DNA from 3 places in the Blautia sp. 1033sp1_1033st1_G9_1033SCRN_220408 genome. Region 1 is predicted to be linked to each of the others. Evidence: predicted binding sites of a transcription regulator. Region 1 holds the regulator's gene; each other region holds the start of a gene.
What was found. The regulator Rex, encoded in region 1, represses fermentation and respiration genes when NADH is low (regulators of the CRP and FNR family bind a similar motif). The targets are predictions, from matches to a motif close to ATTGTTAANTANTTAACAAT.
Positions count from the first base shown of each region.

Region 2: a site for Rex is predicted at 1,561-1,580, ahead of AB5916_RS04235 (iron-sulfur cluster assembly scaffold protein). Genes of this name have one in related genera too.
Region 3: a site for Rex is predicted at 4,293-4,312, ahead of AB5916_RS10280 (L-lactate dehydrogenase). Genes of this name have one in related genera too.

Region 1 is NZ_JBFKZO010000002.1:93,467-104,319, reverse strand. It holds gene AB5916_RS02285 (SH3 domain-containing protein) at 1-373, shown strand, start outside; gene AB5916_RS02280 (transglutaminase domain-containing protein) at 360-1,319, shown strand; gene AB5916_RS02275 (S8 family peptidase) at 1,681-2,583, shown strand; gene AB5916_RS02270 (2-isopropylmalate synthase) at 2,672-4,063, shown strand; gene AB5916_RS02265 (NADP-dependent isocitrate dehydrogenase) at 4,083-5,291, shown strand; gene abc-f (ribosomal protection-like ABC-F family protein) at 5,330-7,237, opposite strand; gene AB5916_RS02255 (redox-sensing transcriptional repressor Rex) at 7,417-8,082, shown strand; gene AB5916_RS02250 (NAD(P)H-hydrate dehydratase) at 8,190-9,731, shown strand; gene alr (alanine racemase) at 9,715-10,851, shown strand.
Region 2 is NZ_JBFKZO010000003.1:269,118-279,970, reverse strand. It holds gene AB5916_RS04240 (GGGtGRT protein) at 1-806, opposite strand, end outside; gene AB5916_RS04235 (iron-sulfur cluster assembly scaffold protein) at 835-1,527, opposite strand; gene AB5916_RS04230 (TraX family protein) at 2,271-3,020, shown strand; gene AB5916_RS04225 (MATE family efflux transporter) at 3,149-4,516, shown strand; gene AB5916_RS04220 (glycosyl transferase) at 4,584-7,019, opposite strand; gene AB5916_RS04215 (LacI family DNA-binding transcriptional regulator) at 7,467-8,477, shown strand; gene AB5916_RS04210 (hypothetical protein) at 8,560-9,912, shown strand; gene AB5916_RS04205 (carbohydrate ABC transporter permease) at 9,998-10,853, shown strand, end outside.
Region 3 is NZ_JBFKZO010000012.1:37,770-48,622, forward strand. It holds gene AB5916_RS10265 (CoB--CoM heterodisulfide reductase iron-sulfur subunit A family protein) at 1-1,752, opposite strand, end outside; gene AB5916_RS10270 (4Fe-4S dicluster domain-containing protein) at 1,760-2,164, opposite strand; gene AB5916_RS10275 (CoB--CoM heterodisulfide reductase iron-sulfur subunit B family protein) at 2,164-2,958, opposite strand; gene AB5916_RS10280 (L-lactate dehydrogenase) at 3,173-4,120, opposite strand; gene pepT (peptidase T) at 4,586-5,812, opposite strand; gene AB5916_RS10290 (hypothetical protein) at 5,809-6,561, opposite strand; gene AB5916_RS10295 (peptide ABC transporter substrate-binding protein) at 6,715-8,388, opposite strand; gene AB5916_RS10300 (ABC transporter ATP-binding protein) at 8,529-9,539, opposite strand; gene AB5916_RS10305 (ABC transporter ATP-binding protein) at 9,541-10,548, opposite strand; gene AB5916_RS10310 (ABC transporter permease) at 10,564-10,853, opposite strand, start outside.

The sequences.
Region 1 (10,853 bases):
GGCTGACAAGGAGTCTGAATCCTTAAAGGTTGCAGCACTTGGCGATGAATTTAAAGTGATTGCAGCAGTTCCGGGATGGTTCAAGGTAGAGAATGGGGATGATACAGGCTATGTATTCCACAGCTATCTGACAGAGGACAAGGCAGCGGTAGATGCACTGGTAAAAGCAAAACAGGAAGCAGATGCAGCAGCAGCTCAGGCAGCAGCAGCGGCAGCAGCTCAGGCAGCACAACAGCAGGCAGCCGCAGCGGCAGCACAGCCGGCTCAGAAAACAGAAGTAAGCAGGCAGGCATATGATGACTGCGATGGAAGCGGGCACGGATATTATGAGATCACCTGGTCTGACGGAAGTGTGACATATGAGAACTATTGATTTTCACAGAAGCTTGAAGAGATGTTTTATGGTACTTTGCGGGGCAGTTCTTCTGCCCCTTGGTGCCGGCCAGGTTTATGCTTCAGAAGAAGCTCCCCAGGAAACCGTTTCCCAGGAAACACCTGTAGTAAAGAAGGGCCTTTTAAAAGAAGGCAGATACTACTGCTATTACAAAAAAGAAAAAAAGATCCGGAACCGGTGGGTGAATATTGGCTCTAACCGTTACTTTTTTAATGCAAATGGTCATGCAGTGACAAACAGCATGAAAAGAGGCCGGTATGTGTATGTATTTAATCTGGAAGGTAAGCTGATGCGCCCTAAGAAGCCCTCTGTTGTAAAGGTAGGGCAGAACCTGTACTATGTGGACCGCAAGGGTCATGCCACTGTGGGCTGGTTTGTGCTGAACAACCGTCTTTACAGAGGTGATCCTAAGGGCAGACTGTGTAAGAACCGTGTATATGACGGAATTACCTTTGGGAAGAAAGGCTATGCAGTAAACAATACCAATTCCCAGCTGAAGATGCAGACCATGAAGATCTTGTCCAGGATCACAAATGACAGCATGACCAGTTATCAGAAACTGAATGCCTGCTGGAATTATGTGGTAAATAACATTTATTATTATGGATGGTATCCGGGAACTGCGGCAGGATGGCAGAGAAGGTGTGCATTAAATACACTGGCTACCAGCAGAGGGAACTGTTATGGTTATGCCTGTGCTTTTGCAGCTCTTGCAAAAGAAGCCGGATTTAGCCCTAAGGTGGTAGCCGGCCGTGTTTCCGGTACAAGAGACGGTGCCGGAGATGGTATGACCCGTCATTGCTGGGTGATCATTAACGGAGCTTATTATGATCCGGAAGCCCATGCAGCAGGCTGGTATCGTGGAGTATACGGCAGCGGCAGCTATGATATTAATCATCAGATTAGCCAGATCGTGGATTTCTGACAGATCAGGTAAGACTTTCAAAAGCATCTGAGAAAATTTTTATAAAGATTTAAAAAGCATCCAGGAAGTTTTCTTCCTGGGTGTTTTTTGTAAGTATATCAGCTGGGAGATGACTCCCACCTCTATAGGTGGTGAGAAACAAGCTGGTATCAGTGGTGGGAGTCAATCCCCCAGCTGATATAGCCTCCGGCAGGATTGCAGAGGTGCGCAGGAGAAGTATGTCATGCAATTGCATGACGCGCACCTCGCAGCAAGAATGCCGAGGCATTCTTGAATTTACAAAAACTCAGGAAATGCAGTGCAGGTCACAACAGGGGAACTTTTTGAATATAATAATAAGAAGACCTTTCCGGAGAGGCTTATGACAGGCAGGACATATACTGGAAAAGGGATCGGAGTGGCAGTGCTGGATACCGGGCTTTTCCCCCATGCAGACTTTGACAGCCGTATCCGTTTTTTTTATGATTTCCTTTTTTATCGTAGACAGCCATATGATGATAATGGACATGGAACCCATGTTACCGGGATCCTGGCAGGAGATGGCAGAATGTCCTCTGGCAGGTATATGGGTGCAGCACCTGGCTGCAGCATTATTGCTTTAAAGGTATTAGACAGATATGGGAACGGAAGCAGAGAGGATTTGCTGCAGGCTTTTCGGTGGATCCGAAGCAATAGGGAGGAGTACCGGATCCGGGTGGTGAATATTTCTGTGGGAACCACCTGCAATACTTCTAATGAACAGGATGCGCTTCTTGATGCAGTGGATCAGCTGTGGGATGAAGGACTGGTAGTGGTAGCAGCGGCTGGAAACCAGGGGCCAAGGTCAGGCAGCATTACAGCGCCTGGCAGCAACAAAAAGGTGATCACTGTAGGTTCCAGTGACCTGTTGGAAGGAAAAAAAGCAGTTTCCGGACGAGGGCCTACAAAGGAGTGCGTATGCAAGCCGGATGTGGTTGCGCCGGGAAATCATATCGTATCCTGTATACCTTATACAAAATGGAAACCATTAGCAGGAGGCACCCCCGGGATCTACGGATATGGAGTCAAAAGCGGAACCTCTATGTCCACCCCGGTTGTTTCAGGAGCCATTGCCTGCGCTCTGGAAAAGAATCCCACCCTAACAAATGTGGCTATTAAAAGGATGCTGAAAGAAAGTGCAGACGATATGCAGCTGCCAAGGAATATCCAGGGATGGGGTCGCTTCAACCGTGAACGTTTTTTGAATTTGACAAAAAATTATCACTGTAACGTACAAAAGCGTTGACTTAGATCCTCTTTTTGAGTACAATGGAAACGATGTGAATACAATTCATAGAGTATGAATACTATTCGTGTTCATAGAGGAGGAAATTATGGAAAATAGACGAGTGACAATGAATCGGCATACGAATCTGCTTCAGTTAGAGGAGCATATGTATCCGCTGGTGGATGTAAAAACACCAAACGTATTCCGAAATCTTTTCCCTTATTCTGAAATACCGAAGATCGCATTTAATGACAGGGTGGTTCCCCATCATATGCCGGATGATATCTGGATCACAGATACCACATTCAGAGATGGACAGCAGTCCAGGGCTCCTTACACTACGGATCAGATCGTAAGGATTTATGATTACCTTCATAAGCTGGGCGGCCCGGAGGGAAGGATCCGTGCTTCCGAATTTTTCCTCTACAGCAAAAAGGACAGGGATGCAGTTGAAAAATGTATGGAACGTGGCTATGAGTTCCCGGAAGTGACCAGCTGGATCCGTGCAAATAAGAAGGATTTCCAGCTTGTGCGTGATATGGGTATGCGAGAGACTGGTATCCTTGTAAGCTGTTCTGATTATCATATATTTTATAAGATGAAGATGACCCGTAAGCAGGCCATGGAGCATTATCTCAGTATTGTGAAGGAATGTTTGGAGATCGGTGTTTCTGTTCGTTGTCACCTGGAGGATATTACAAGAGCAGATATTTACGGTTATGTGATCCCGTTCTGTCTGGAGCTTATGAAGCTGCGCCAGCATTATGGTATCCCGGTAAAGGTAAGATGCTGCGATACTATGGGCTACGGAGTCAACTACCCAGGTGCTGTGATCCCCCGTTCTGTACCTGGTATTATTTATGGTATTATGATTCATGCAGGTGTGCCTTCCGAGCTGATCGAGTGGCATGGACATAATGATTTTTATAAGGCTGTAAGCAATTCCACTACCGCATGGCTGTATGGTGCCTGTGGAGTGAATACCTCATTGTTCGGTATTGGAGAGCGGACTGGAAATACTCCGCTGGAGGCTATGGTATTCGAGTATGCACAGCTTAGAGGCAATCTGGGCGGTATGGATACCACAGTGATCACAGAACTGGCTGAATATTATGAGAAAGAGATCGGGTATCATATTCCGGAAAGAACACCATTTGTAGGCAAGAATTTTAATGTGACAAGAGCAGGTATCCACGCAGATGGTCTTCTGAAGAATGAAGAGATCTATAATGTGTTTGATACAGAGAAATTCCTGAACAGATCTGCTGAGGTAGCAGTATCCAATACTTCAGGAGCAGCTGGGATCGCCCACTGGATCGATACCCATTACCGTTTGAAAGGCGATAAGAAGGTTGACAAGAACAGCGAACTTGTTACAATGATCAAGGCATGGGTAGACAGCCAGTATGAAGACGGCCGTGTTACAGTACTGTCTGATAAGGAGTTGGAGGCTGTGATCGCAGAAACCTGTGAGAGACTTGGTATTACGTTGAAATAAGAAGAGGAGGAATATCTAAATGGCAAAAATTCAGATGAACACACCCCTTGTAGAGATGGACGGAGATGAGATGACCCGTATTCTCTGGAAGCTTATTAAGGATGAACTTCTGAATCCTTTTATTGACTTGAAGACTGAATATTATGATCTTGGCCTGGAGCACAGAAATGATACAGATGACCAGGTTACTGTAGATGCAGCAGAGGCAACCAAGAAATACGGAGTTGCTGTAAAATGTGCCACCATTACCCCAAATAAGGCAAGAATGGACGAGTATGACCTGAAGAAAATGTACAAAAGCCCTAACGGCACTATTCGTGCCATCCTGGATGGTACCGTATTCCGTGCACCTATTGTTGTAAATGGAATTGAGCCTTGTGTACGCAACTGGAAAAAGCCGATCACCATTGCCCGTCATGCATATGGGGATGTATACAAGAATACAGAGATGAACATTGAGAAACCGGGAGACGCATATCTTGTATTTGAAGGTACAGATGGAGAGACTAAAAAAGAACTGATCCATCACTTTGACAAGCCAGGTGTGATCCAGGGAATGCACAACATTGAGGAGTCCATTGCAAGCTTTGCAAGATGCTGCTTTAACTATGCACTGGATACAAAGCAGGATCTGTGGTTTGGAGGCAAGGATACAATCTCCAAGATTTATGACGGGAAATTCAAAGAAATTTTTGCAACGATTTATGAAGAAGAATTTAAAGAAAAATTCCAGGAAGCAGGGATCACTTATTTCTACAGCCTGATCGATGATATTGTAGCCCGTGTGATGAAAGCAGAGGGCGGTTTTATCTGGGCCTGCAAGAACTATGACGGAGATGTGATGAGTGATATGGTATCTTCTGCATTTGGCTCTCTTGCAATGATGACTTCTGTACTTGTTTCCCCTCACGGCTACTATGAGTATGAGGCTGCTCATGGTACGGTGCAGAGACATTACTACAGACATCTGGAAGGAAAAGAAACATCCACCAATTCTGTGGCAACTATTTTTGCATGGACAGGTGCTCTTCGTAAAAGAGGAGAGATGGATGGGATCCAGGAACTGCAGGATTTTGCAGACAAGCTGGACAAGGCTACACTTTCAACTATCGAAAGCGGAAAGATGACAAAGGACCTGGCTTTGATCACTTCCTTGAAGGATGTAACAGTACTGAACAGCAAAGAATTTATCCTTGCCATCCGTGAGAATCTGGAAAAGCTTCTCTGATAAAAAAGATATCATCATAACAAAGGAGGAGCCGGCCATCAGGCCAGCTCCTCCCACTTTTCGTATAATTCCTCTAATTCTGCTGCAATGGCAGCTTTTTCTTTACTTAATCTGGTACATTCTGCTACGTTGGTACAAACTTCAGGAAGAATCATGGTTTCATCAATTTCCTGATCACGGGCTTCTAGTTCTTCGATCCTTTTTTCGGTTTTCTTCAGTTCGTTTTCCCTTTTACGTTCTTTTGCCTGCTGTTCCTTTTGCTGCTGCCAGGAAAGCTTGTTATCTGAAACCTGGACGGCTTCTTCTTCCTGGGTTGTTAAAGGAGCATATTTGGCAGTAAGCTCTTCTTTCTTTTCCAGATAATAATCATAGTCCCCAATATAATTCACAATGGCCTGGTTGGTCAGATCCATGATCCGGGTGGCTGTCTGATTGATAAAATAACGGTCATGAGATACGTAAAGGACAGTACCTGTATAACTGTTCAGTGCTTCCTCCAGGATTTCCTTGGAAGCAATATCCAGATGATTGGTAGGCTCGTCCAGGATCAGAAAATTGGCTTCGGAGAGCATCAGCTTTGCAAGGGAAACACGGCCTCTCTCTCCACCGGAAAGAGAGGAAATCACCTTGAATACATCATCCCCTGTGAACAGAAAGGCTGCCAGCATATTGCGGATCTGTGTTTCTGTAAGAGTAGGATAGGTATCGGAGATTTCCTGGAATACTGTTTTTTCCATATGGAGTACATGATGTTCCTGGTCATAGTAACCGATCTGTACCTTGGAACCAAGGGTAAACTTGCCGGAATCGGCAGGAATCACCTGGTTCAGGATCTTAAGTAATGTGGTTTTTCCTGTTCCGTTATTCCCAATAAGGGCTACTCGTTCACCACGCTTGATCTCAAAAGAAATATTCTGGAAAAGGGTCTGTCCCGGAAAAGTTTTGGAAAGCTCTTCCACAGTCAGCACATCATTGCCGCTGATGAAGCGAGGCTCCAGGGTGAGACGCATCTGATCGTTTATTTCAGCAGGTTTATCCAGACGCTGCATTTTATCCAGCATTTTTTCACGGCTTTCCGCACGGCGGATGGACTTTTCACGGTTAAAGGACTTCAGCTTTGCAATCACCGCTTCCTGATGCTTAATTTCTCGTTGCTGGTTCAGATAGGCTTTATACTGAGCATCACGAAGCTGGGCTTTTTTCAAGGCATAGGCTGAGTAATTGCCACTGTACATCCGTACATATCCGGCTTCGATCTCTACCACTTTTGTTACAACTTTATCAAGAAAGTATCTATCATGAGATACGATCAGTACAGCTCCAGGGTAGGTGAGCAGATAATTTTCCAGCCAAGCGATGCTTTCCATATCCAGGTGGTTGGTAGGCTCATCAAGAAGCAGGATATCCGGCTGGGACAGAAGAAGCTTGCCAAGAGCGACCCTTGTTTTCTGGCCTCCGGAAAGGGTTTCTATCTGCTTGGTGAAATCCTCTTCTGAAAAGCCCAGGCCTTTCAGTACGCCTGCAATCTGGCTTTTGTAGGCATAGCCATTTTCCAGCTCAAACTGGTGGGTCAGGCGGGAATAGGTCTGCATCAGTTTTTCTAACTGCTCTCCCTGGGAATTTTTCATTTCCTGTTCCAGAGTACGAATTCTGTTTTCCATATCTATGATGTGCTGTTTGGTGGAGCTAAGCTCATCATAAATGGTTTGATGACCGTGAATATCCTGATACTGAGCCAGATAGCCGATCTTTTTGTCCCTGGAGATCACTACAGAACCGCTATCCGCAGAAAGCTCGTTCATAATGATCCGCAGCAGGGTGGTTTTACCTGCACCATTGTTGCCGATCAGTGCTGCTTTCTCTTTTTCTTCAATATGAAAACATGCATCTTTGATAATTTCTTCTTCACCAAATGCTTTACATATGTTCTGACATGATAAAATCATAAAGGTTCCTCCAAAAAAATAAGAAATCCACAAATCAATCTATTATATAATAAAAAGGCATCGGGTGTCAAAAAATAAATAAAGTAGTCACAAAGTAAGTAACTTAGATTGACAATAAAATATCATTTGAGTATAATTGAGATATAAATTTTAGATATGGGCAGCAGGAGGAAGAGTTGGTGGAAGCAAAGGAGATATCAAAGGCGGTTATTAAAAGGCTGCCCCGGTATTATCGTTATTTGGGAGAGTTGATCGAGGAGAATGTGGAAAGGATTTCCTCCGGTGATCTCAGTAAAAAAATGCATGTGACTGCATCTCAGATCCGTCAGGATCTTAATAATTTCGGCGGTTTTGGGCAGCAGGGCTACGGATATAATGTGCATTATCTGTACATGGAGATCGGCAAGATCCTGGGACTGGATACCATCCATCCTATGATCATCGTTGGAGCAGGTAATCTGGGTCAGGCACTTGCCAATTACAGTGATTTTGAGAAGAGAGGATTTCGTCTGGTGGGGATCTTTGACGTGAATCCGGTTCTGGAGGGGATTTCTGTAAGGGGTATTGGGATACAGATGATAAATACACTTCCTGAGTTCCTTAAGGAGAATCCGGTTGAGATTGCCATACTTACCCTTCCCAAGCATAAAGCAAAAGAAATGGCCAATGTGCTGATCAAAAATGGTGTAAAGGCTATTTGGAATTTTGCACACATTGATCTGGATGCTCCGGAGGATGTGATCGTAGAAAATGTTCATCTTTCCGAGAGCCTGATGACTCTGTCTTATAATTTAAGCCAGTATCGGAAAGAGCATGTAGAAGAAAAAAAGGAAACAGAGAATTAAGGGAAAGAGTTTTTCCCTTTTGGTTAAAGGCTGCTGCCTGCTGCCGCATGATTCGGCGGTTCAGGGCGGCTTTTTCCATTTAAAAAGACAAAGGAGAGTGGGCGTATATGAAAAAGGTAGTAACAAGCAAAGAAATGGCCAGTCTGGACGCGTATACGATTCATGATGTAGGGATTCCCTCCATGGTGCTGATGGAACGGGCTGCTTTGGCTGTGGCAGCTCAGATCCAGAAGATTTCTGCCGACAGGGAACGGATCCTGGTTGTTTGCGGAAACGGCAACAATGGTGGAGATGGTGTGGCTGTAGCCAGGCTGTTGTATCTGAAAGGATATCATGTAGATCTGTTTCTTACAGGAAATTCCCAGAAATATTCTGCTCAGATGGCTCAGCAGATTCAGATTGCAAGGCATTATCACGTACCTGAGGTGAATAACCCGACATGGCACGAATATACTACTATAGTAGATGCCGTTTTTGGCGTAGGTCTGACCAGGCCGGTGGAGGGAAGATACAAGGAGATCATTCAGAGGATGAATGAGACAGATGCCAAAAAGGTGGCAGTAGATATTCCTTCCGGCCTTGACGGAAGCACAGGCAGAGTGCTTGGAACCGCATTTTGTGCAGATCTTACCGTTACTTTTGCTTTTATGAAGCAGGGAATGTGCTTCTATCCCGGCAGGAGTCTGTCCGGGAAAGTTGTAGTAGCAGATATCGGGATCTATGATTATCCTGGCAATTACGGCAGACCGGTGTGGCAGCTGGAAAGAGAAGATATGAAGCAGCTGCCACAGAGAGTTCCCTGGGGGAATAAGGGGACTTTTGGCAAAGTGCTTTTGGTGGCTGGCTCAAAGGGCATGTGCGGAGCTGCATATTTTGCTGCCTGTGCAGCCTTAAATACAGGAGCTGGTATGGTAAAGGTACAGACAGTGGAAGAAAACCGGATTCCGCTTCAGTCTCTGCTTCCGGAAGCAATGGTGGAAAGTGTATTTTCAGAAGAAATAAATCAGCAGCTGTTAAGCTGGTGTGATGTACTGGTGATTGGACCAGGTCTTGGATGCCAGGATGAAAGCCGGGAACGGGCCAATTGGTTTCTGGCCCATGGGAATCAGGCGGGGAAGCCGGTGATCCTGGATGCAGATGGTTTGAACCTGCTATCCATGAATCCGGGCTGGAAGCAGTATCTGAAAGGAAATACTGTGCTGACCCCGCATATGGGGGAGATGGGCAGGCTTACAGGGCTTTCCATTTCAGAATTGAAGGAAGACCCGGTAGGAGCAGCGTCTGATTATGCAAAAGAAACAGGGGCTGTGTGTGTGTTAAAAGATGCCGGTACAGTTACTGCAGGCTGCAGGGATGAAATATATATTAATATGTCTGGAAATGCGGGAATGGCAGCAGCAGGAAGCGGAGATGTGCTTTCAGGGATGCTGGCTGGTGTGTTCTGCATGTATCTGAACAATATAAAGGTACCGGATCCGGCAAGGATGGCAGCTCTTGGCGTGTTTCTCCATGGACTATGTGGAGACAGGGCGGCAGATGCTGCTGGTACAAGAGGGATGAATGCCCGCAATATCCTGGATGCGATCCCACTGGTACTTCGGGATTTTGAAACAGGAAACAGGGAGGAACATTATGGAAAAATTCAGTAGAGTAAAAGCACTGGTGGACCTGGACGCAGTTGCCTATAATTTTGAAGCTATGCATAAAAATATTAAACCAGGCACAAAGATGATCGCTGTGGTAAAAGCGGATGCTTATGGACACGGAGCTGTGCCCATTGCCAGGTTGGTCCAGGACTATGATTATATCTGGGGCTTTGCGGTGGCTACCGAGGAGGAGGCTCTTTCCTTAAGGGAGGCAGGCATCCGCAAGCCAATCCTGGTGCTTGGTCTTGTATTCCCGGAATGTATGGAGGAGCTTGCAAAAAATGATATCAGCATTGCTGTAAGCAGCATCAGCCTGGCAAGAGAATATGCAAAAGCAGGCAGGAAACTTTCCAAAACTGTAAAGATTCATCTGGCAGTAGATACTGGAATGACCAGGATTGGATTTCATGATGGATCTCAAAGCCTGGAAGAAATAAAGAATATCAGCAAGCTTCCTTATCTGGAGATAGAAGGCATGTTTACCCATTTTGCAAGAGCAGATGAGTATGATGTAAGTCCTGCAAAGACTCAGTTGGATCGTTTCCTGGCTTTTGCCAGTCTTTTAGAGGAAAACGGTATACATATTCCTATGAAGCATTGTTCTAACAGTGCAGGGCTGATACGGATGCAGGAGGCCAATCTGGATGCTGTACGTGCAGGGATCACCATTTACGGGGTGTACCCTTCCCAGCAGGTGGAGAAGCATATTGTAGAGCTTAAGCCTGTTATGGAACTGAAAAGCCATGTGTCTTTTGTGAAGAAGATCACAAAGGGAACGGCCGTAAGCTATGGCGGCACCTTTATTGCACCAAAGGATATGCAGCTGGCCACCATCCCGGTAGGATATGCAGATGGATATTCCAGGCAGCTATCCGGAAAAGGCTGGGTGCTGATCCATGGGAAAAAGGCACCTATCTGCGGAAGAGTCTGCATGGATCAGTTTATGGTAGATGTTACAGAGATTCCGGGAGTAAAAACAGGTGATGAGGTAACACTGCTGGGAAAAGACGGTCAGGAGAGGATCGATATAGATACCCTGGGAGATCTGTCCGGACGGTTCTCTTACGAATTCCTCTGCCAGATATCCAGCCGTGTGCCCAGAGTATATATAGGAAAACAGTAAGG
Region 2 (10,853 bases), on a different contig from region 1:
TCCGGGTGAAGTGTACGTCCTGTACCACCGCCGGAAGCAACGGAGAAGTATTTCTTACCCTGCTCGATACATTCTTTTTTGTATGTACCTGCAACCGGATGCTGGAAACGGGTCGGGTTTGTGGAGTTACCTGTGATGGAAACACCAACATTCTCGTGATGCATGATAGCAACACCTTCCTGAACGTCATCTGCACCGTAGCATTTAACAGTAGCACGAAGACCGTTGGAATATGGTTTCTCATAGATAATATTTAATTTAGCTTCTTTGTAATCATATTTTGTCTCAACAAATGTGAAACCGTTGATACGGGAAATGATCTGAGCAGCGTCTTTTCCAAGACCGTTCAGGATAACACGTAATGGTTTCTGACGTACTTTGTTTGCTTTCTCTGCAATACCGATGGCACCCTCAGCAGCTGCGAAGGACTCATGGCCTGCAAGGAAGCAGAAGCACTCTGTCTCTTCCTCAAGAAGCATTTTACCAAGGTTACCATGGCCAAGACCTACTTTTCTGTGGTCAGCAACAGAACCTGGGATACAGAAAGCCTGAAGGCCTTCTCCGATAGCAGCAGCAGCGTCAGAAGCTTTTCTGCAGCCTTTTTTGATTGCAATGGCAGCACCTACAGTGTATGCCCAGCAAGCGTTCTCAAAGCAGATCGGCTGGATCTTCTTTACCTGATCATATACGTCAAGTCCAGCATCTTTTGTAATTTTCTCAGCTTCTTCGATAGAGCTGATACCATAGCTGTTTAATACAGCATTGATCTGGTCAATTCTTCTTTCATAACTTTCAAATAATGCCATTTTATGTTCGTCTCCTTTCGTTTCCTGATTACTCTTCTCTTGGGTCGATAATCTTAACGGCATCTGCTACACGGCCATACTGACCTTTTGCTTTTTCCCATGCGGTGTTAGGATCATCACCTTTTTTGATGAAGTCGGTCATCTTTCCAAGAGAAACGAACTGATATCCGATTACTTCATTATCCTCGTCAAGAGCGATACCTGTTACATATCCCTCTGCCATCTCGAGGTAACGAACACCTTTTTCTTTTGTAGCATACATAGTACCAACCTGGGAACGAAGACCCTTACCAAGATCCTCAAGTCCGGCACCTACAGCAAGTCCGTCATCAGAGAAAGCACTCTGAGTACGTCCATATACGATCTGGAGGAATAATTCTCTCATTGCGGTGTTGATCGCATCACAGACAAGGTCAGTATTTAAAGCTTCCAGGATAGTTTTACCCTGAAGGATCTCAGCTGCCATAGCTGCAGAATGAGTCATACCTGAACATCCGATCGTTTCAACAAGAGCTTCCTCGATTACACCATTTTTTACATTCAGGGACAGCTTGCATGCACCCTGCTGTGGAGCACACCAGCCAACGCCGTGTGTAAAACCAGAAATATCTTCAATTTTTTTGGAATGAACCCATTTTCCTTCTTCAGGAATTGGAGCAGGCTCATGTTTTGCGCCCTTAGCTACAGGACACATGTTTTCAACTTCCTTAGTGTAAATCATTTTAAGACTCCTTTCAGTATTAGTGAACTTAATGTTGTTAAAAGTCTAACAACTCAGTGTAGCGCTCCTTAAGGGAGTCTCCCATAGCGGAACGCTTTACTGGTGTTATTCTCTCACAAAATGCCCAATTCGTCCAGTCATAATTTGTAAAAAAACATAGAAAAAAGAGAAAGTGCTTGATTCAAGTCGAGCAGCCGCGAGACTTGGCACGTGATTCTGGTCAGCGTAAGCTGACATATTCTTTACAGAATCACTGCGCATCCTCGCGGAGCGTTTATCTCAGTCGGAGATTGGACTCCCACTGAGACGAACTTGCTGTTATTCACCACCTGAAAGAAGTGGGAGTCTTCTCGACTGAGATAAAAAATATAAATGAGCAACAGCCACCGAAAAAATTTTCTTTACTTTTCTGATTTACTTACTATAATGCAATTATCGGATGCGTCATTGGAGAGGAGAGAAATTGATATACACATGCAGATTTCAAGTCGAGCAGCCGCGAGACTTGGCGCGTGATTCTGGTCAGCGTAAGCTGACATATTCTTTACAGAATCACTGCGCATCCTCGCGGAGCGTTTATCTCAGTCGGAGATTGGACTCCCACTGAGACGAACTTGCTGTTACTCACCACCTGAAAGAGGTGGGAGTCTTCTCGACTGAGATAAATCAACGATTGGTGATATTTTGCTGGCTGCAGATGAAATTAAGTTGGAACAAGCAAACCTAAGTTAAAGGAGTACAGGATGGAACAGACAAAGCAATTACAGGATTCATTTATGCCGGAAAAGTTCCGGGTTTTAAGCGGCAGTGCATTAAAAGTACTGGCTATGGTGATCATGCTGATCGACCATACAGCTGCATTTCTTCTGGTGAAATCAGCGGCTGCCACCAGGACTTTATTTGTTCTTGGAGGCACGGATATATCGATTTACAGGATTATGCGGGATGTGGGCAGGGCTGCATTTCCCATTTTTTGTTTTCTTCTGGTGGAGGGCTTTGTCCATACACACAACCGCTTTAAATATGGAAGAAATCTACTGATCTTTGCCTGTATTTCAGAAATTCCCTGGGACCTGGTGCATAAAGGTACATTCTTTGATATGTCTACCCAGAATGTGTTTTTTACGCTGTTTTTGGGTTATCTGGCTTTTTGTGCAGTTGATTATTTTAAGGACAATCAGCTGATGCAGCTTATCTGCATGGCCGGGCTTTTTGCTGTATCATGGAACCTGAAAGCAGATTACAGCTACAGAGGATACGTATTCCTTCTTATCATGTACTGGCTGAAGGAGAAGAGGGCAGCACAGGCGGTGATCGGTACAAGCTGGCTGATCTATGAGTGGAAAGCATGCTTTGCTTTTCTTTCTATCAATATGTATAACGGACAGAGAGGATTCATTAAAGGAAAATGGGCAAAATATTTTTTCTATGTTTTTTACCCGGCACATATCCTGATCCTGTTCCTGATCCGGCGGATGCTTTATCAGATGTAGATCACTCCTCCTCTTTTTATGATGTTTTGATTGACATATAGGATGCACTGCTATAGAATAGATAAAGATATCGTAAAAAACGGATGCGTCAAAAATATTTATCAAAACACATTGAGAGGGGGATTTTCATGGAAAAAAATGCCGTGGAAAAAGAAAACAAAATGGGCGTTATGCCTGTTGGAAAATTGCTTGTATCAATGTCTGTCCCGATCATGATTTCCATGCTGGTTCAGGCATTATATAATATTGTAGACAGTATGTTTGTTGCAAAGCTCAATGAGAATGCACTGACAGCTGTTTCACTGGCCTTTCCTGTACAGAACCTGATGATCGCAGTAGGTACAGGTACCGGTGTAGGTATTAATGCCCTTGTGTCACGGTCTCTGGGCGAAAAGAATACGGAATATGCCAACAAGGCTGCTAATAACGGCATTATCCTTTGCCTGTTAAGTGCATTGACTTTTGCCGTGCTTACCGGAGTCTTCGGACATACATTCTTTGCCGTTCAGACGCAGGATCCCCAGATCCTTTCTTATGGAACGGTCTATGTAAGGATCATCGGGATGATGTCATTTGGACTGTTTATGCAGCTTGTATTTGAAAGACTGCTGCAGGCAACCGGAAGGACGTTTTATTCCATGCTGACCCAGCTTCTGGGTGCGATCCTGAATATTATTCTGGATCCGATCATGATTTTTGGTCTTTTCGGTTTTCCCAGGATGGAGGTGGCAGGTGCTGCCCTTGCCACTGTAACGGGGCAGATTATTGCTGCTATTGTAGGATATTTTGTAAATTATCATATTAATAAGGAACTTCATCTTTCCCTGGTGAAATATAAGCTGTCCGCAAATGTTGTAAAAAATATTTACAGTGTTGGGTTCCCGTCTATTATCATGGCTTCCGTAGGATCTGTTATGACCTTTGGTATGAATAAGATCCTGATGGGATTTTCCTCTACTGCAACCGCAGTATTTGGTGTTTATTTCAAGCTTCAGAGCTTTGTATTTATGCCGGTATTTGGTCTGAATAATGGTATGGTGCCCATCATTTCTTACAATTACGGAGCCAAAAAGCCGGATCGTATCACAAAGACGATCCGGATCAGTGTGGCTATGGGTGTTGGAATCATGCTTCTGGGATTTGCAGTATTCCAGCTGTTCCCTCAGGAGCTTCTGAATATTTTCAACGCTTCAGATACTATGCTGGAGATTGGAATACCGGCTCTTCGCATTATCAGTTTTAGCTTTTTGCTGGCTGGTTTCAGTGTGGTTTCCTCCTCTGTATACCAGTCCCTGTGCCATAGCTTCTTAAGCCTGGCAGTATCTGTGTTAAGACAGCTGGTAGTGCTTCTTCCGGCGGCCTTTATTCTGGCACGGACAGGCGGGATCAAAGCTACCTGGTGGTCATTCCCTATTGCAGAATTGTTTTCCTTTGCGATCTGCGTGCTGTTCCTCAGATATGTTTATAGAGCGGAGATCGATCCGTTGAAGAAATAAAAGAAAAGCCAGTTTCCTTCAGAATCACCTGGAGCAAACTGGCTTATTACATGCCATATAAAATGTCTTATCCCATATGGATCGTTACCTGGTATTCTTTCTTTCCCTCTTCAAAAGGAATCAGATTACCTGAAATCTGTTTTCCATCGATTTCCAGATATTTTACCCCCTTTTCAACATGATCAGGATTTGAGATAAAAAGATGATATACTGCGCCCCTAAACCTGCGGGTGACAGTGAAATCCCCAAAGTCTGCAGGGATACATGGGTCTACACACAAACCGTCATAGCTTGGCTGTATGCCAAGGATGGCCTGAGAGAGATTTACAAATGTCCAGGCAGCAGTGCCTGTAAGCCAGCTGTTTTTTGCTTCCCCGTGCCGTGGTGCATCCTTTCCTGCAATCATCTGAGAATAAATATAAGGTTCTGTCCTGTGGATCTGGCTGATATTCTCAATATAGGAAGGACAGGTTTTTTTATAGATCTGAAAAGCACGGTTGCCTCTGCCGATCATGGTTTCTCCGATGGAAATCCAGGGATTGTTATGGCAGAAAATACCTGCATTTTCTTTATAACCTGGCGGATAGGAGGAGATTTCCCCAAGGTTCAGGTAGTATCTGGTATAAGCAGGCTGCTGTACCATGATACCGTATTTGGTATCCAGCCGTTCTTTTACAGAATCCAGTGCTTTTTCTGCCAGGCCTTCCTTTACACCGATCCCTGCCATTACGCAGAATCCCTGAGGCTCAATAAAGATCTGGCCTTCTTCACATTCATGGGAACCTATCTTTTGGGATGTTGCATCATAGGCGCGAAGAAACCAGTCACCATCCCAGCCGGAGGTAAGCACTGCCTGGTACATGGCATCAATTGCATCTTTTGCCTGAAGAGCTTCCTCGGTGTGGCCATATTTTTTACAGATGGTTTGAAATTCCCTGCCGTATTTTACAAACATTCCTGCAATGAAAACAGATTCTGCCACAGGACCTTCAGAAGGACCAGTAGTCTGGAATGGCTCCCCAGGCTCACTGGAAAAGCAGTTCAGGTTCAGACAGTCGTTCCAGTCTGCACGGCCGATCAATGGTAGTTTATGGGGACCTAAGTGGGTACAGGTATAATGGAAGCTGCGAAGCAGATGCTGGAAAAAGGGCTGTGCTTTTGAGGTGTCGCAGTCAAAGGCTACCATTTCGTCTAAAATAGAAAAATCACCGGTTTCCTTCAGGTAAGCAGAAGCAGCTGCGATCAGCCATAACGGGTCATCGTTAAATCCGCTTCCAATATCCAGATTGCCTTTCTTGGTGAGAGGCTGATACTGATGATAAGCACTGCCATCTTCAAATTGAGTAGCAGCAATATCAAGGATACGCTCTCTTGCGCGTTCAGGTACAAGATGTACAAAGCCAAGAAGATCCTGACAGGAATCTCGAAAGCCCATGCCTCTTCCTGTACCGGATTCGTAGTAGGAAGCAGAGCGGGAAAGGTTGAAAGTTACCATACACTGGTACTGGTTCCAGATATTTGCCATACGGTTTACATGGGGATCCTGGCTGTTTACAAAAAAGCGGGAGAGCAGATCTTCCCAGTAATGGTTCAGATCCTGGAATGCTTTCTTCACCTGTGCGGAAGTATGATATTTTTCCTGCATGGCAAGAGCTGTGGTCTTGCGGATCACATTTGGTGCTTCCCATTTTTCTTCCCGAGGATTTTCACAATACCCAAGAAGGAATATCAGTTCTTTCTCTTCCCCTGGGGCAAGTACAAGATCAATCTGGTGACTGGCGATGGGATACCATCCACTGGCAACAGAACCAGTACATTTTCCCTGCTCTACGGCCAGAGGCCGGTCATTTCCACGGCGCACTCCCAGAAATTCATCCCTGCTGGTGTCAAAACCGTCAATGGGCGTATTTACAGAAAAGAAGCTGTAGTGATTTCTTCGCTCCCTGTATTCTGTTTTGTGGTAAATAGCGCTTCCCTGGATCTCCACTTCTCCAATACTTAAATTACGCTGGAAATTGGTCATATCATCTACTGCATTCCACAGACAAAACTCCACATAGGAAAAAAGGGAAAGCTTTTTGGAAGAAGCGGATTGGTTTTTTAAGGTAAGTACATTGATCTCGCAAGGAGTGTCTACAGGTACAAAAGCCAGAAGATCAGCAGAAAGCTGGTTTTTGATTCCATGGAAACGGCTGTATCCAAGACCGTGTCTGCATTGGTATTCGTCCAGAGGGGTTCTGGTGGGCATTGTACCAGGATTCCATATCACGTCCCCTTCTTTTATGTAATAGTATTTTCCGTTGGAATCTGCCGGAAGATTATTATAGCGGTAACGGGTAAGCCGGAGCAGCTTTGCATCTTTATAGAAACTGTAACCACCACAGGTGTTGGAGATCAGACTGAAAAAGTCCTGAGATCCCAGATAATTGATCCATGGAAGTGGAGTGTCCGGGGTTGTGATCACATACTCCTTTTTTTCGTCGTCAAAGAAACCGAACTTCATTGGAAATCCTCCCTTGTCAAAGATTAGAGCTTGACACGATGTACTACAGTGCCTGTAATCATGCGTGGAGCTCTGAAAAAAAGTATATGCGAAAACGAATGAGTTCTGATAATTCAATAGAAATAAAAGAAACATTAGAAAACAATATAAAATAGCGAAAATATAAAGAAGTTATCCCTATAAAAGGATGGGATAATTATCTTAACTTTAATATATCTGAGAGAATATAAAAAAGCAAGGAATTTTTACGAAATAGTTTCGTGATAAAAGAAGATAACTTTGTTTAATTTGAAAAAAACTGAAAATCTGATTTTGTGAAATAGAGAGAAAGGAAGCAAAAAGCATAAAAAACGAGAAAATATACTTGATTATTTGTGCATAAAGTAATATAGTGAAGATGCGAAAACGATTTAGGAAAACAAAGAAAGCAAAGAGGCAACAGGGCTTATGGTATCGATGAAGGAAATCGCAAAGAAATGCAATGTTTCCGTAGCGACAGTCAGCAAAGCTTTAAATGATTATCCGGATATCGGGGAAGAGACAAAAGCACTGATCCAGAAAACCGCAGAAGATCTTGGGTATCTGCCAAATTCATCTGCAAGGGCATTGAAAACAAAAAGAAGCTACAATCTGGGCGTGCTTTTTGTAGATCAGGCTCACAGCGGACTGACACATGCTTATTTTAATCACGTGCTTGAAAGCTTCAAAAGTACAGCAGAGAGCAAGGGATATGACATTACCTTTACTAGCGGAAATGTTTCGGGAAAGAAGATGAGTTATTATGAGCATTGCAGATACCGGGGCGTGGACGGGGTGGTAATGGCTTGCGTGGATTTTTACAGCGAGGAGGTGCAGGAACTTTTAAGATCAGAAGTGCCGGTTGTTACCATTGACCATGTGTGTGATGGCAGGATCTCTGTTTTATCTAACAATGTACAGGGAATGGAGAAACTTCTGGAATATATCTTTTCTCAGGGTCACCGAAAGATTGCATACATTTATGGAGATGACACTTCGGTTACGAAGAAGCGTCTCAGCAGCTTTTACCGGATGATGCAAAGAGAAGGGATCCAGGTTCCGGACGAATATGTCAGGCCAGCACGTTACCTAGACGCAGACCTGTCTGCAAGGCAGACCAGGGAGCTGCTGGAACTTAAAGATCCACCTACCTGTATCCTTTATCCAGATGATCTTTCAGCAGTTGGAGGGTTTAATGAGATACGGGAAAGAGATTTGAAGATTCCGGAGGATATTTCCATTGCAGGCTATGATGGGAATAACATAGCCAGGATCATGGAACCAAAGCTTACCACATTGTGTCAGGATACCAGTGCCATTGGAAGGATCGCTGCAGAGAAGCTGGTGGAACTGATTGAACAGCCGAAGACAGCGCTGATCCGGTCCTATACAGTGGATGGAACTTTATTTCAGGGCAGATCGGTCAAAAAATTGGGGTGATTTTTACAGCAGTCCTGTAATGTAAAAGAAGTACCAAAATGAATGTAAATAATAAAAGGATTATATTAAGGAGGTAGCAAAAATGAAGAGAAAGCTTATGAGTGTTTTACTTACCGCTGCAATGGTTGGAGGACTTTCCGTATATGCAGTTCCGGTAATGGCTGAAGATGACCAGGAACCGGACAACACAGTGACAGGTGATTCTGCAGCTGATGATGCATTCGTAGTGTGGGGCTGGAATGATGACATTAAGAATATTCTGGATGGTCCGTTCAAAGAGGCATATCCGGATGATTATAAGAGAATCGTATTTGTAAATACAGGTGGATCTGATTATTATCAGGGCAAATTGGATCCTGTACTGGATGACCCTTCTAATGAATTATATCCGGATCTTATGGGACTGGAAGTTGATTATGTTCAGAAATATGTAAACAGTGACTGGGTAAAATCAGTTGCAGACCTGGGCATTACAGAGGACGATTACAAGAACATGTACCAGTATGATCTTGATCTTGGTACAGATGCAGACGGTAATGTACGTGCTCTGTTCTGGCAGGCAACACCAGGATGCTTCCAGGTACGTGCAGATCTGGCAGAAAAATATCTTGGAACTACAGATCCGGCTGAGCTGGCAGAGAAATTCAAAGATCTTGATACGATTATCGCAACAGCAGAAGAAGTTAAGGAAGCATCCGGTGGAAAGTGCAAATTGTTCTCTGGTTATGATGAGATCAAACGTATGCTGACAAACTCCAGAACTGTAGGCTTCTATGATGAGAACGATGTGATCACTTTGGATGACAATATCACCACTTATCTTGAAACAGCCAAGAAGATGTATGATGAAGAGCTTACTTTTAATACAGATCAGTGGAATGCTGACTGGTATGCAAACATGGATGGGGATGGCGAGAGCAGCAATGCAGCCATTGCTTATATGGGATGCCCATGGTTTACTTACTGGTGCTTAAGCGATACATGGAAAAACAATACGATTCTTGTTCCAACAGCAAATAAATGCTACTGGGGCGGCACTGGACTGGCTGCAACAACAGAGTGTGCTGATACAGAACTTGCTGGCAAGATCATGAAATTCTTTACCTGTGATACAGATGGAATGGTAGCCATCAATGCACTGAATTCTGATTATGTAAATAACACAGAAGCAATTAATAAGATCATTGAAAGCGGCGCTTCCGCAGACGGAAATGGTTATCTGTATGCTGACGCAGGACAGAACTTTATGGAATTCTTCCTTCCTCTGGCAGATGGACTGGATGCTTCTACCGTAACAGCAGAAGATCAGCAGATCCTTTCTCTTCTGGATACCCAGACAAAGGCTTATGCAACTGGTGAAAAAGATCTTGATACCGCAATTTCAGATCTGAAAGCATCAATCCATGATACCTTCTCTTACCTGAGCGTAGAATAATAATGAAACCAGGCTGACAACAGCTGCCTGTATGGATACTGCCTCTTCATTTACGAAGGGGCAGTACCTTTCATAGGAGGTATTTATGAATAAGAAGAAAAAGAAAAAAATCAATTACGGAAGATACGGATATTATTTTATTGCTCCCTTTTTTATTACTTACCTGATCTTTCAACTGTGGCCGCTGATAAATACTTTCTATTACAGCACCCTTTCTTATTATAAGAGAAATGGCAGGCAGTTTGTGGATTTTGCAGGCATTCAGAATTTTTTGAATGTGCTTGGGTTAAGTGCAGGAGAGCGCCCTTATGTACTTAGCTATCTGAAAAATACATTGGTGATGTGGGGCTGCAATTTTGTTCCCCAGATCCTTGTTTCTCTTTTACTGGCTGTATGGCTTACTGACACAAAGGTTAAGGTGAAAGGGACAGGGGCAGTGAAGGTGATCGTTTATCTTCCAAGCATTATCACTGCAGCTTCTGTATCTGTATTGTTTAAGGCCATGTTTTCCCAGTATGGACCGATTACCCAGTCTTTGAAAAACTGGGGCATTCTTGGGAAAAACTTTGATTTTATGTCCAGCGTGGCAGGAAGCCGTGGACTGATTTCCACGATCTTGTGGTGGATGTGGTTTGGAAATACTACCCTGCTTCTGATATCAGGAGTGCTGGGAATTGATCCTGGACTGTTTGAGGCGGCAGATATTGACGGAGCTACCGGATTTAAGAAGTTTCGGTTCATTACCCTTCCTCTGTTAAAGCCAATCATGCTGTATACCCTGGTAACATCTGCAATCGGCGGTCTGCAGATGTATGATATTCCAGCGCTGTTTAATGTTCCTGAAACAGGCCTGGTAGGGCTTCCGGATGATAAGACTACAACAATGGCCATGTATATCATGCGTCTGTATAACAGTGATGTTGGAAAAGCGGCAGCAGTAT
Region 3 (10,853 bases), on a different contig from region 1:
AGGATCTGCCTTTGCTGTACATGGGTTTGTAGTCAGCTTGTCTTTTGCCAGCAATCCGATTGCTTTTACTGCTGCTGCTCCAGCCTGTGCAACGGTTTCCGGAATATCCTTTGGTCCCTGGCACACTCCGGACAGGAAGATACCTGCGGTTGGTGATTCTACAGGACGAAGCTTTGCATGGGCTTCAGTAAGGAAATTGTTGGTATCAATACTTGCAGTAAGCATGGTTGCGATTTTACGTACATCTTTATTTGGCTCAATGGCAGCTGCAAGCACAACCATATCTGCCTCCATCAGGATCTGTTTGTTATCCAGAAGGTCTGATGCCTGTACCATTAAAGTTCCGTCCGGCTGAGGAATGACCTTTCCAACCTGGCCTTTAATATAATTTACTCCATACTCTTCTACAGCTCTTCTGTAGAACTCATCAAAGTTCTTTCCAGGAGTACGTACATCAATATAAAATACGGTCACATTCGTATCCGGGTATTTATCTCTGATCAGCATTGCATGCTTTGCTGTATACATACAGCAGATCTTGGAGCAGTAGCTTTTTCCTCTGTTATCAGAGCAGCGGCTTCCCACACACTGTACAAACACAATATTCTTCGGTGCTTTTCCATCGGAAAGGCGCTCCAGATGACCCTTTGTAGGTCCTGCTGCATTCATCAGACGCTCCAGCTCCAGGGAAGTGATCACATCCTTGCTCTGGCTGTAAGCATATTCATCATATTGATCAAGCTTAATCACATCAAAGCCGGTTGCCACAACAATGGCTCCGTATTTCTTTGTTACGATCTCGTCCTGCTGTTCATAATCAATGGCTCCTGCTGCACAGTTCTTGGCGCAGGCACCGCATTTGCCGGTTTTGAACTTAATACAGTTCTCACGATCGATCACAGGTACATTTGGAATGGCCTGTGCAAAAGGAATATAAATGGCACTACGGTTGTTCAGTCCACGGTTAAATTCGTTAGGAATCTTCTTGGATGGACATTTCTGGGAACATACACCACAGCCTGTACATTTGCTCATGTCTACGCTTCTGGCTTTTTTACGGATATCTACTGTAAAATCTCCTACAAAGCCGCTTACCTTCTCAACTTCGCTGTATGTATAGATATTGATCTTCTCATGAGCTGCAGCTTCTACCATCTTAGGGGTAAGGATACATGCGGAGCAGTCCAGGGTTGGGAATGTTTTGTCCAGCTGGGACATTCTTCCACCAATGCTTGGAAGCTTTTCCACAATATCCACTTCATATCCTGCATCTGCAATATCAAGTGCAGACTGGATACCGGCAATACCACCGCCGATCACCAGGGCTCTTTTTGTAACCTGACTCTCTCCTGGCTGAAGAGGCGCATCCAGATTTACCTTTGCAATGGCTGCTCTTGCAAGAATCACAGCTTTCTTGGTTGCTTCCTCCATATCTTTGTGGATCCAGGAGCAGTGCTCACGGATATTTGCGATCTCTACCATGTATGGATTCAGACCTGCCTTTTCCGCTGCTTTGCGGAAAGTAGCCTCATGCATACGTGGGGAACAGGAACATACTACAACTCCTGTCAGATGTTTCTCTTTAATTGCATTAATGATCTTGGACTGTCCTGCTTCAGAGCACATATACTGATAATCCTCTGCATGGACTACTCCTGGCTCCATTTTTGCCATTTCAACTACTTTTTTTACATCTACTGTGGCTGCGATATTGGTACCACAGTGACATACAAATACACCTATTCTCTGCACCAGTCTCTCACCTCCTGTATCTTCTGAATGCACTGACTAACAGCTGCTGAGGCGTTTCATCATCAAGAAGCTCCGGGATCTCATCTGCTTTCAGATAATTCTGTCCCTTCTCCCTGATCACGATCTGTCTTGCAGCATCGATCAGTTTTCCTGGTTTTACATCTCTTGGGCAACGCTCCACACATGCAAAACAGGAAAGACATTTCCACAGGGATTTTGACTGGGCAAGTGCCTCGATATCCCCATTCTGTACATAAGATACAAACTGATGTGGTTTGATATCCATCTCATTAAATGCCGGACAGGTTGCAGAGCATTTACCGCATTTCATACATTTCAGAGGATTTACTCCTGAGATCTCTTTGATCCGTTCTGCAGCATTTGCAGTATTTCCATATGTATAAGCACTCATTACTCTGCCACCTCCTCTTTCACGCCCAGTGCTTCAGCAAGAAGCTCTGTGAAATAGTATACAGGAAGTTTTCCGTTTCCGTTCTTTTTCAGGTTATACATGCAAAGCGGACAGGCTGTGATCAGCATCTCTGCCCCAAAACCTTCTGCACTGTCCATGATCTTTTTGCACATATTCTGTGCCATGTCCTTTTCTTTCAGGGAAATATATCCACCGCAGCATTCATTACGGAAAGGATAGATCACCGGCTCACCACCGATAGCACGGATAAAATCTTCTATAATGGAAGGATTTTCCGGATTATCAAATCCCAGTATTTTCCCGGGTCTTAACAAAAGGCACCCATAATAAGCACCTATTTTTCTGCCCTTTAACGGATTTACAACCTTTTCTTTGATCTTATCAAAGCCTACCCTGTCTCTTAATACTTCCAGGTAATGGAGAACGGTTGTTTCTCCTGCATAGGGTGTTTCAAATTTCAGGTAATTGTTGGCTCTGGTGCGGATATCCTCCACATTTTGCATGTCGTCATTGACTCTTTTGATCACATGATGACAGGCGGAACAGACTGTTACCAGATCCTGGCCTTTTTCCCTGGCCTGCTCCAATGCACGGACAGAAGAAAGCTTTGTGGCAATTTCATCGCTTCCCAGCGGATAAACACCGCCGCAGCACTGCCAGTCTTCGATTTCTTCCAGTTCAAATCCAAGCGCCTTGGCAGAAGCCCTGGCATAGGTATCCAGGTCTTTTGCTTTGTTTTTCAGGGTACATCCCGGATAATAACTGTACTTCATAATCCTGCTATCCTTTCTTTGTTTCTTAGCATTTTCTATCGTTTTTTCAGCAAATCTATTTATATATACAGCAACCTTTTTATCTTGTTTTCCGGCTGCTGGTATATTCAGAAATTAATAGGAATCAACACGTTATTTTGTATTTTAAAATCAAATCAAGACTATTTGGGACATAATAGGGGAGCCGCAAGCGGCTCCCAATATATACGTAATTTTACAGATTGATCTGTGCAATAACTTTTTTCAGGGCGTCAGCACTCTTTCTCAACTGTTCAATTTCATTCTTATTCATACGCATTGGTACTTTTCCCTGGATACCATTAGGTCCTACCAAGGTAAGTGTGCTTAAGCATACGTCTTCAATACCATACTCTCCATGCATCATGGAAGAAACAGTGGTAATTGTATCAGATGCTGCAAGTACCAGATTGACCAGCTTGCATACAGTTACAGATACAGCATAGAAAGTAGCCCCTTTCTTTGCAATGATCTGGCCGCCGGACTTCTGGACATAATTCAGCATTGCCTCTTTATCAATTGGCTGGATCTCTTTTCCAAGTGCTTTCATATTCTCATAATATTCATCCACACTTACACCTGAGATATAAGCACCTGTCCACGGAATAAAGGAAGTATCCCCATGCTCACCGAATACATACGCATGGATATTTGCCTGTGCTACCTTGAAATGCTCAGAAATACCGCAGCGAAGACGTGCTGTATCCAGCAGTGTACCGGAACCGATTACCTGTTTCTCCGGAATACCGGAGATCTTGGTAAATACATAAGTCATAATATCTACCGGATTGCTTACGATAATGTAAATAGCATTTGGAGCTTCCTTTGCGATCTTTGGAGCAATGTCTTTCATAATATTTACATTCGTCTGTGTAAGCTCGATCCTGGTCTGTCCCGGCTTTCTGGCAATCCCGGATGTAATAATTACAATGTCAGAGTCCCTAGCATCTTCATATTCTCCTGCGATCATGGAAATCGGACTTCTAAAACAGGTACCCTGAAGGATATCCATCACTTCACCTTCTACCTTTTCCTTGTTAATATCAATCATAACGATTTCAGACGCAATCGCCTCACTTGCCAAAGTATAAGCGATGGTAGAACCTACGCTACCTGCACCAATAATAGTAATTTTGCTACTCATAACCTGTTCCTTCCTTCTTCCTCTCGTCTTTTTTTTAACAATTATCTGAATAAAAAAACAGAACCACAACTTTCATCTTCTGCTCTACCAATATTTTCATTCAAATACAGGCATATTCCCTCTTCTCCGCATAAATAGAATTTAGTTCAGTTCCGCATTACTAAGATACCATAATGATAATATTTTAACAAGTTTTTTTTTTGTATTTCAAGAATATCGGCATGTTGCACATTTTTTATCGTTAATTTTTAAGCATATTGTATTAAATTAAGAAATTAAAAATTCAAGATCATTTTTTCCAACATGTGTCCATTTCTATATATTTTTAAACAGGTAGGGTGCTTTTACGCTTTAAATTTTTACAAAAAAAGAACCATTGTGATAAAAAATTATCACACAGTTACCCAACACATTCTCTGTTACATGCTGCTGAACAACTGCCAGATCACAATGGTTCTTATCCTATTATTTCACAGGCTCTGCATACCGCTTCACGATCCCTTTCAGGATCTCCACCACCAGATCCATGCCCTCTACCGTAATATGCTCACAGGGACCATGAGCTGCATAGCCGCCGGTGCCAAGATTGGGGCAGGGAAGACCCATGTAAGACAGCCTTGCCCCGTCTGTGCCGCCACGGATGGGTACTGTTACAGGTGACAGACCTGCTTCCTGGGCTGCCAGCTTTGCATTCTCGATCAGATGCATACATGGCTCAATTTTTTCTTTCATGTTCCGGTACTGCTCCTTAATGGTCAATGTGACTGTACCGGCACCGTATTTTTCATTAAGAAGCTTTGCAATATGCTTCATGGTAGAAATCCTTGCTTCAAACAGATGGCTGTCATGGTCACGAATAATGTAAACCATACTTGCCTGTGCAATATCCCCGTTCAGGTCGCAAAGATGGTAAAAGCCTTCATACTCTTCTGTATACCTTGGTGTCTCCCCTGAAGGAAGCATATTATGAAATTCTACCGCTACCTGCACTGCATTCACCAGGGTATTTTTGCTGCTTCCAGGATGCACTGGAAAGCCCTCGATCTGTACATCTGCACCTGCAGCATTGAAGTTCTCGTATTCCAGTTCGTTTTCCACACCGCCATCTACGGTATAGGCAAAATCAGCGCCGAAATTCTCTATATCAAAACAATCTGCACCTCTGCCGATCTCTTCATCCGGAGTAAAACCAATGCAGATCTTTCCATGGGGGATATCCTCTTTCAGAAGGATCTCTGCCAGAGTCATGATCTCTGCGATCCCTGCCTTGTCATCTCCGCCAAGGAGAGTGGTACCATCTGTGGTGATCAGTGTTCTGCCTTTCAGTGAGGAAAGGTGCGGAAAATCAGCCGGATCCAGGAAAAGTCCGCTATTTCCCAGTGCTACCCTGCTGCCATCATAATTTTCGATGATCTGAGGATTCACACCTTCTCCGGAAAAATCCGGTGCTGTATCCATATGGGCAATAAACCCGATCCCTGGTGCATCCTCATAACCCTTTGTAGCAGGGATTTCACCATACACATAGCATTTGTCATCTATACGCACATTGCTGATCCCAAGCGCTTTCATTTCTTGTGCCAGCTCATTTCCCAGATCAAACTGTCTCTGAGTGGAAGGTATTGTCTCACTGTTATCATCACTTGTGGTATACACCCTGATATACTTCAAAAAACGCTCATACGCTCTCATAATTTCTCTTCTCCCTGTTTTGTTTTATTAGCCTCTGCAGCATCATGCACTTCCTGTTTTGCTTCGCTGTCTGACTGTATCCCTTCTGATGTCTGCACAGCATCTGCCTGAGGCTCCTTTTCGCCTTCCGGCTGGATCTCTTCTGATGTATCCTGTGTGTAATCTGCCTGCATCATAGCACGTTCACGCAGGCTTTTCTTTGGTGCTGCCGGCTGGGCTGCTGCCTGTCTTCTGGCCTGCTGTCTTTTCTTCATATCCACTGCGTAGACACGCTTAGGATCTTCCTTAGAAAGCTTCCGAAAGCCCCATGCTCCCCATAAAATAAACAGTGGGATCCCAATTGCTGTAAAAAGCATTCCCAGACTCATCAGCTTGGAGAAACAAAGAAAGACTTCCATCAAGGCCTCCACAACCAAAAGCACAAGAGCAATCCGGAGCATCGTAGTCGCCTTGTCTACCCGGTTACTGTACCGTACACTGCTGATCCCGGCAAAAACCTCCACAACTGCCATGATCACAAACAATATACCAACCAGCCTGAGAAACGGAACCTGCATGTTTGTCTTTGCAAGAAGCTCCACATATTCCTTGGTTCCTGCGGCTGCCTTAGAGGCGATCACCAGAAAATTGATCCCGTACAGCAAAGTCGATGTAATGGCTGTAAACAAGAGGAATCCACCGCCGAATAACAGGCACATCCTGCCGGTTGCAGCTTTTCGCACAGCCTTCTGCTGATCTAATACGTCCATATTCATTACCATCCTTTCTAGAGTTAAAGAAAGTATACCATGCCTCTTAATCCGGGTCAATGCGAAGCAAAAAAACAGGGACAGCCCTGCCACATTTCTGTGATAGAACTGCCCCTGTCAAAGGCTTACAAAGCAGATTTCCTACAAGAAAATTTACTCTGCTGTTTTTGATGTATAACCGAAGAAGAAGTATCCAAGTGGTGTGTAGTACATACCCTGAATGTTCTCTTTCAGCATGTATGGCTGTGTATAGAAATAAATCGGAGCAAGTACGCTGTCCTGACCGATCAGGATATCCTCAGCCTCATGGAATGCTTTCATACGATCTTCCTGTACGGAAGTAGCTTTTGCTTCATCAATCTTTGCATCGTAATCCGGGTTGGAGTACTGAGCATCGTTGTTTCCGCCGTCAGTGTACCACATATCCAGGAAGGAGCAAGGATCATTGTAGTCTGCAATCCAGCCGTTACGAGCGATCTGGAAGTTACCCTGTTTTCTGTTCTCCAGGAATACGTTCCAGTCCTGATTGTTCAGTTTAACAGTAACGCCCAGCTGCTCCTGCCACATGTTCTGAAGAGCCTCACCAATCTTCTTGTGGTTGTCAGATGTGTTGTACAGATACTCAACAGTGGGGAAGCCTTCGCCGTTCGGATAACCAGCGTCTGCAAGAAGCTGACGAGCCTCTTCACAGTTCTTCTCGTAATCCTCATCAGAAATGCTGTAGTAAGAACCACCTACAGTACGGAAATCATCATTTCCAGGGCCAGCTGCATCATTTACACCGGATGGAACATATCCGTCAGCCGGAACCTCACCAGCCTGTGAAACATTCTCTACGATATAGTTACGGTCGATTACAAGAGAGAAAGCCTTACGGATGTTAGGATCTGAGAATGTCTCGTCCTCTGTGTTGAAGCATACATAATATGTTCCAAGATAGTCAGCGATATTAAGCTGTCCATCAGCAAGGTATGTTGGGATCTCATCTACCGGCAGATTCTCGATGAAATCAAGCTCACCATTGTTGTAGCCTTTCAGCATAGCATTGTTGTCATCAAGAAGTGCAAATTTGATGGTATCCGGTCCAAGCTTTTCATAATCATAGTAGTTCTCGTTTTTCTCCATCAGGATGTAAGCATTGTGTGACCACTCTTTCATCTTGTATGGTCCATTGCTGATATAAGAATCTACATCATATGTCCAGTCATCATTTCCCTCAACTTTATCCTGGCGAACAGGGAATGTTGCCGGGAATGCCATGATCTCCTCGAAATACGGGCAGTCATAGGTAAGATCGATCTGAAGTGTTTTGTCATCAATTGCTTTGATACCAAGTGTGTCAGGCTCTGCACTGCCATCAGCAACTGTATCATAGCCCTGTACCATATCGATCATGTAGCAGTAATCTGCTGCTGTCTCAGGATTTGCAAGACGCTGCCAGGAATATACAAAGTCACCTGCTGTTACGTCCTGTCCGTCTGACCATTTAATACCGTCACGAAGTGTCAGTGTATAAGTTACTGCACCATCATCGTTTGCTGTCTTCTCCCAGGATTCTGCCTGTCCAGGTGCAGTTACTGCATTTCCGTCGCCGTCATCCACCCATTTGACCAGACCTTCAAACATGTGATTACACATGATCGCACCATCTACTGCACTGTTTAATGCAGGGTCGATGGACATAGGCTCAGAAGCGATGCAAAGAGACAGATTATATCCGTCCTCAGATGCAGCAGCATCCTCAGCCATTACCGGTGTGGTAGCGGCCATGCCTACAACCATAGCTGCTGACAGGGCCAGAGACATAAATTTTCTTGCCTTTCTCATTACTTTTCCTCCTTTTTTCTTTTTTGTGCTGCATGAGAAACAACACATTTATTAAAGAGGGATCTCTCCCTACAATAACCTATTTGCAGGATTGCAAGAGCACAGCAACATAGCAATCCATGGTATTCATCCCCTATACCTTATTTGTCCAGCATATGGCATGCAGCCCAGTGCCCCGGCTCATGCTCCCGAAATACAGGGGCTTCCACCTTACACTTTTCCGTAGCATATGGACATCTGGTATGGAAACGGCATCCGCTTGGTGGATTCATTGGACTTGGCACGTCTCCCTCAAGAATGATCCTTTTCTTGGTACGGCTAAGCTTTGGATCCGGCACCGGCACTGCTGATAACAATGTCTGTGTGTATGGATGGATGGGATGACGGTTCAGTTCATAGCTTTCACCCAGCTCTACCAGAGAGCCCAGGTACATAACACCGATCCTGTTGGAAATATGACGTACAACAGAAAGGTCATGGGCAATGAACAGATAAGTAAGTCCCATCTGCTGCTGCATGTCCTCCAGCATATTTACGATCTGAGACTGAATAGAAACATCCAGTGCGGAGATCGGCTCATCACATACGATAAACTCCGGCTTAACGGCCAGTGCACGGGCAATTCCCACACGCTGCTGCTGTCCGCCTGAAAACTCATGAGGATAACGGTTTGCATGCTCTGTATTTAATCCAACCTGTGCAAGCAGTTCCTTGATCATGTCTGCACGGTCTTTCTTATTTGCTGCAAGCTTATGGATATCGATTGCTTCCCCGATGATCTCTCCTACTGTCATACGGGGATCAAGAGATGCGGATGGATCCTGAAAAATGATCTGCATCTTTCTGCGGTAAGGCAGCATATTCACAGATTTGGCTTTGCCAAGAGGCTGTCCGTCCGGCCCAAGAGGATTATCATAAATCGCCTGTCCGTCATAAATGATCTTTCCGCCTGTAGGCTCATACAGTCTGAGAATGGTTCTTCCAAGAGTAGTTTTCCCACATCCGGACTCTCCTACCAGACCCAGTGTTTCTCCTTTTTTGATGAAAAGGGAAACGTCCTGTACAGCCTGCACCCCAGGACCTTTCACTCCCTTGATAGGAAAATATTTACGTAAATTTTGTATTTCAAGGAGTTTCTTATCTTCTGCCATTTTAATTCTCCTCCTTGTTCATCAGATCTTCTACACACAGCCAGCATGCAGAACGGTGTTTGTCGCTGATTTCCACGTAAGGAGGCATTTTCTTCAGACAGATTTTCATACATTTCTCACAACGTGGTGCAAAAGGACATCCTTCCGGAGGATTCAGCATATCCACCGGTGTTCCCTCGATGGGGATCAGTCTCTCATAGCTCTGGGCATCCACACGTGGCATGGAACGGAGAAGTCCTTTGGTATATGGATGGGCAGGCTCATAGAAAATATCATCTACAGGCCCCTGCTCAACAATCTTTCCTGCATACATAACAGATACCTTATCACAGATATCTGCAACAACTCCCAGGTTATGGGTGATAAAAATAATACCCATGCCCGTCTTCTTCTGAAGGGATTTCATCAGATCCAGGATCTGCGCCTGAATGGTCACATCCAGGGCTGTGGTAGGTTCATCTGCGATCAGAAGCTGTGGATGACAGATCAGGCCCATGGCGATCATAACCCTCTGGCGCATACCTCCTGAAAACTCATGAGGATATTGATTCATACGCTTCTGTACATTGTTGATACCAACCATTTCCATCATTTCCATAGCTCTTTGTTCAGCTTCTTTCCTGCTGATCTTGCTGTCATGAGCACGCAGGGCCTCCACAAGCTGATTTCCTACTGTATAAACAGGATTCAGGCTTGTCATAGGGTTCTGGAAGATCATGGCGATTTTATTCCCACGATATTCCTGCATTTCTTTCTTTGTAAGGGCAAGCATGTCCTTTCCTTCAAAAGTAATGCTTCCGCCAACAACCTTACCTGGTGACTGAAGAAGACCAATAATGGAATAAGCCTCCTGGCTTTTTCCGGATCCGGACTCTCCAACCACTCCCATGACCTCACCATAATCCAGGTCATAGGAAATGCCTCCTACTGCCTTAACCTCACCGGCTGGTGTAAAGAAGGAGACTTTCAGGTCTTTTACTTCCAATAATTTTTCTTTCTTTTCAGACATTGTTCTCCTCCTTTCTTATTTCTTCAGCTTAGGATCCAAAGCATCACGCAGGCCGTCACCAAACAGGTTGAAAGCAAGGATCATCACACTAAGGATCACAGAAGGCACGATCAGACGATAGGTATATGTATACATGCCGCCAAGGGCATCTGTTGCCATGGAACCAAGGCTTGGAAGCGGTGCGGATACACCTACTCCAAGGTAGGACAAAAAGGATTCCAGGAAAATAGCAGATGGAATCTGCAGACAGGTGGTAACAACGATCTGCCCGATACAGTTGGGAAGAAGATGACGACGGATAATAC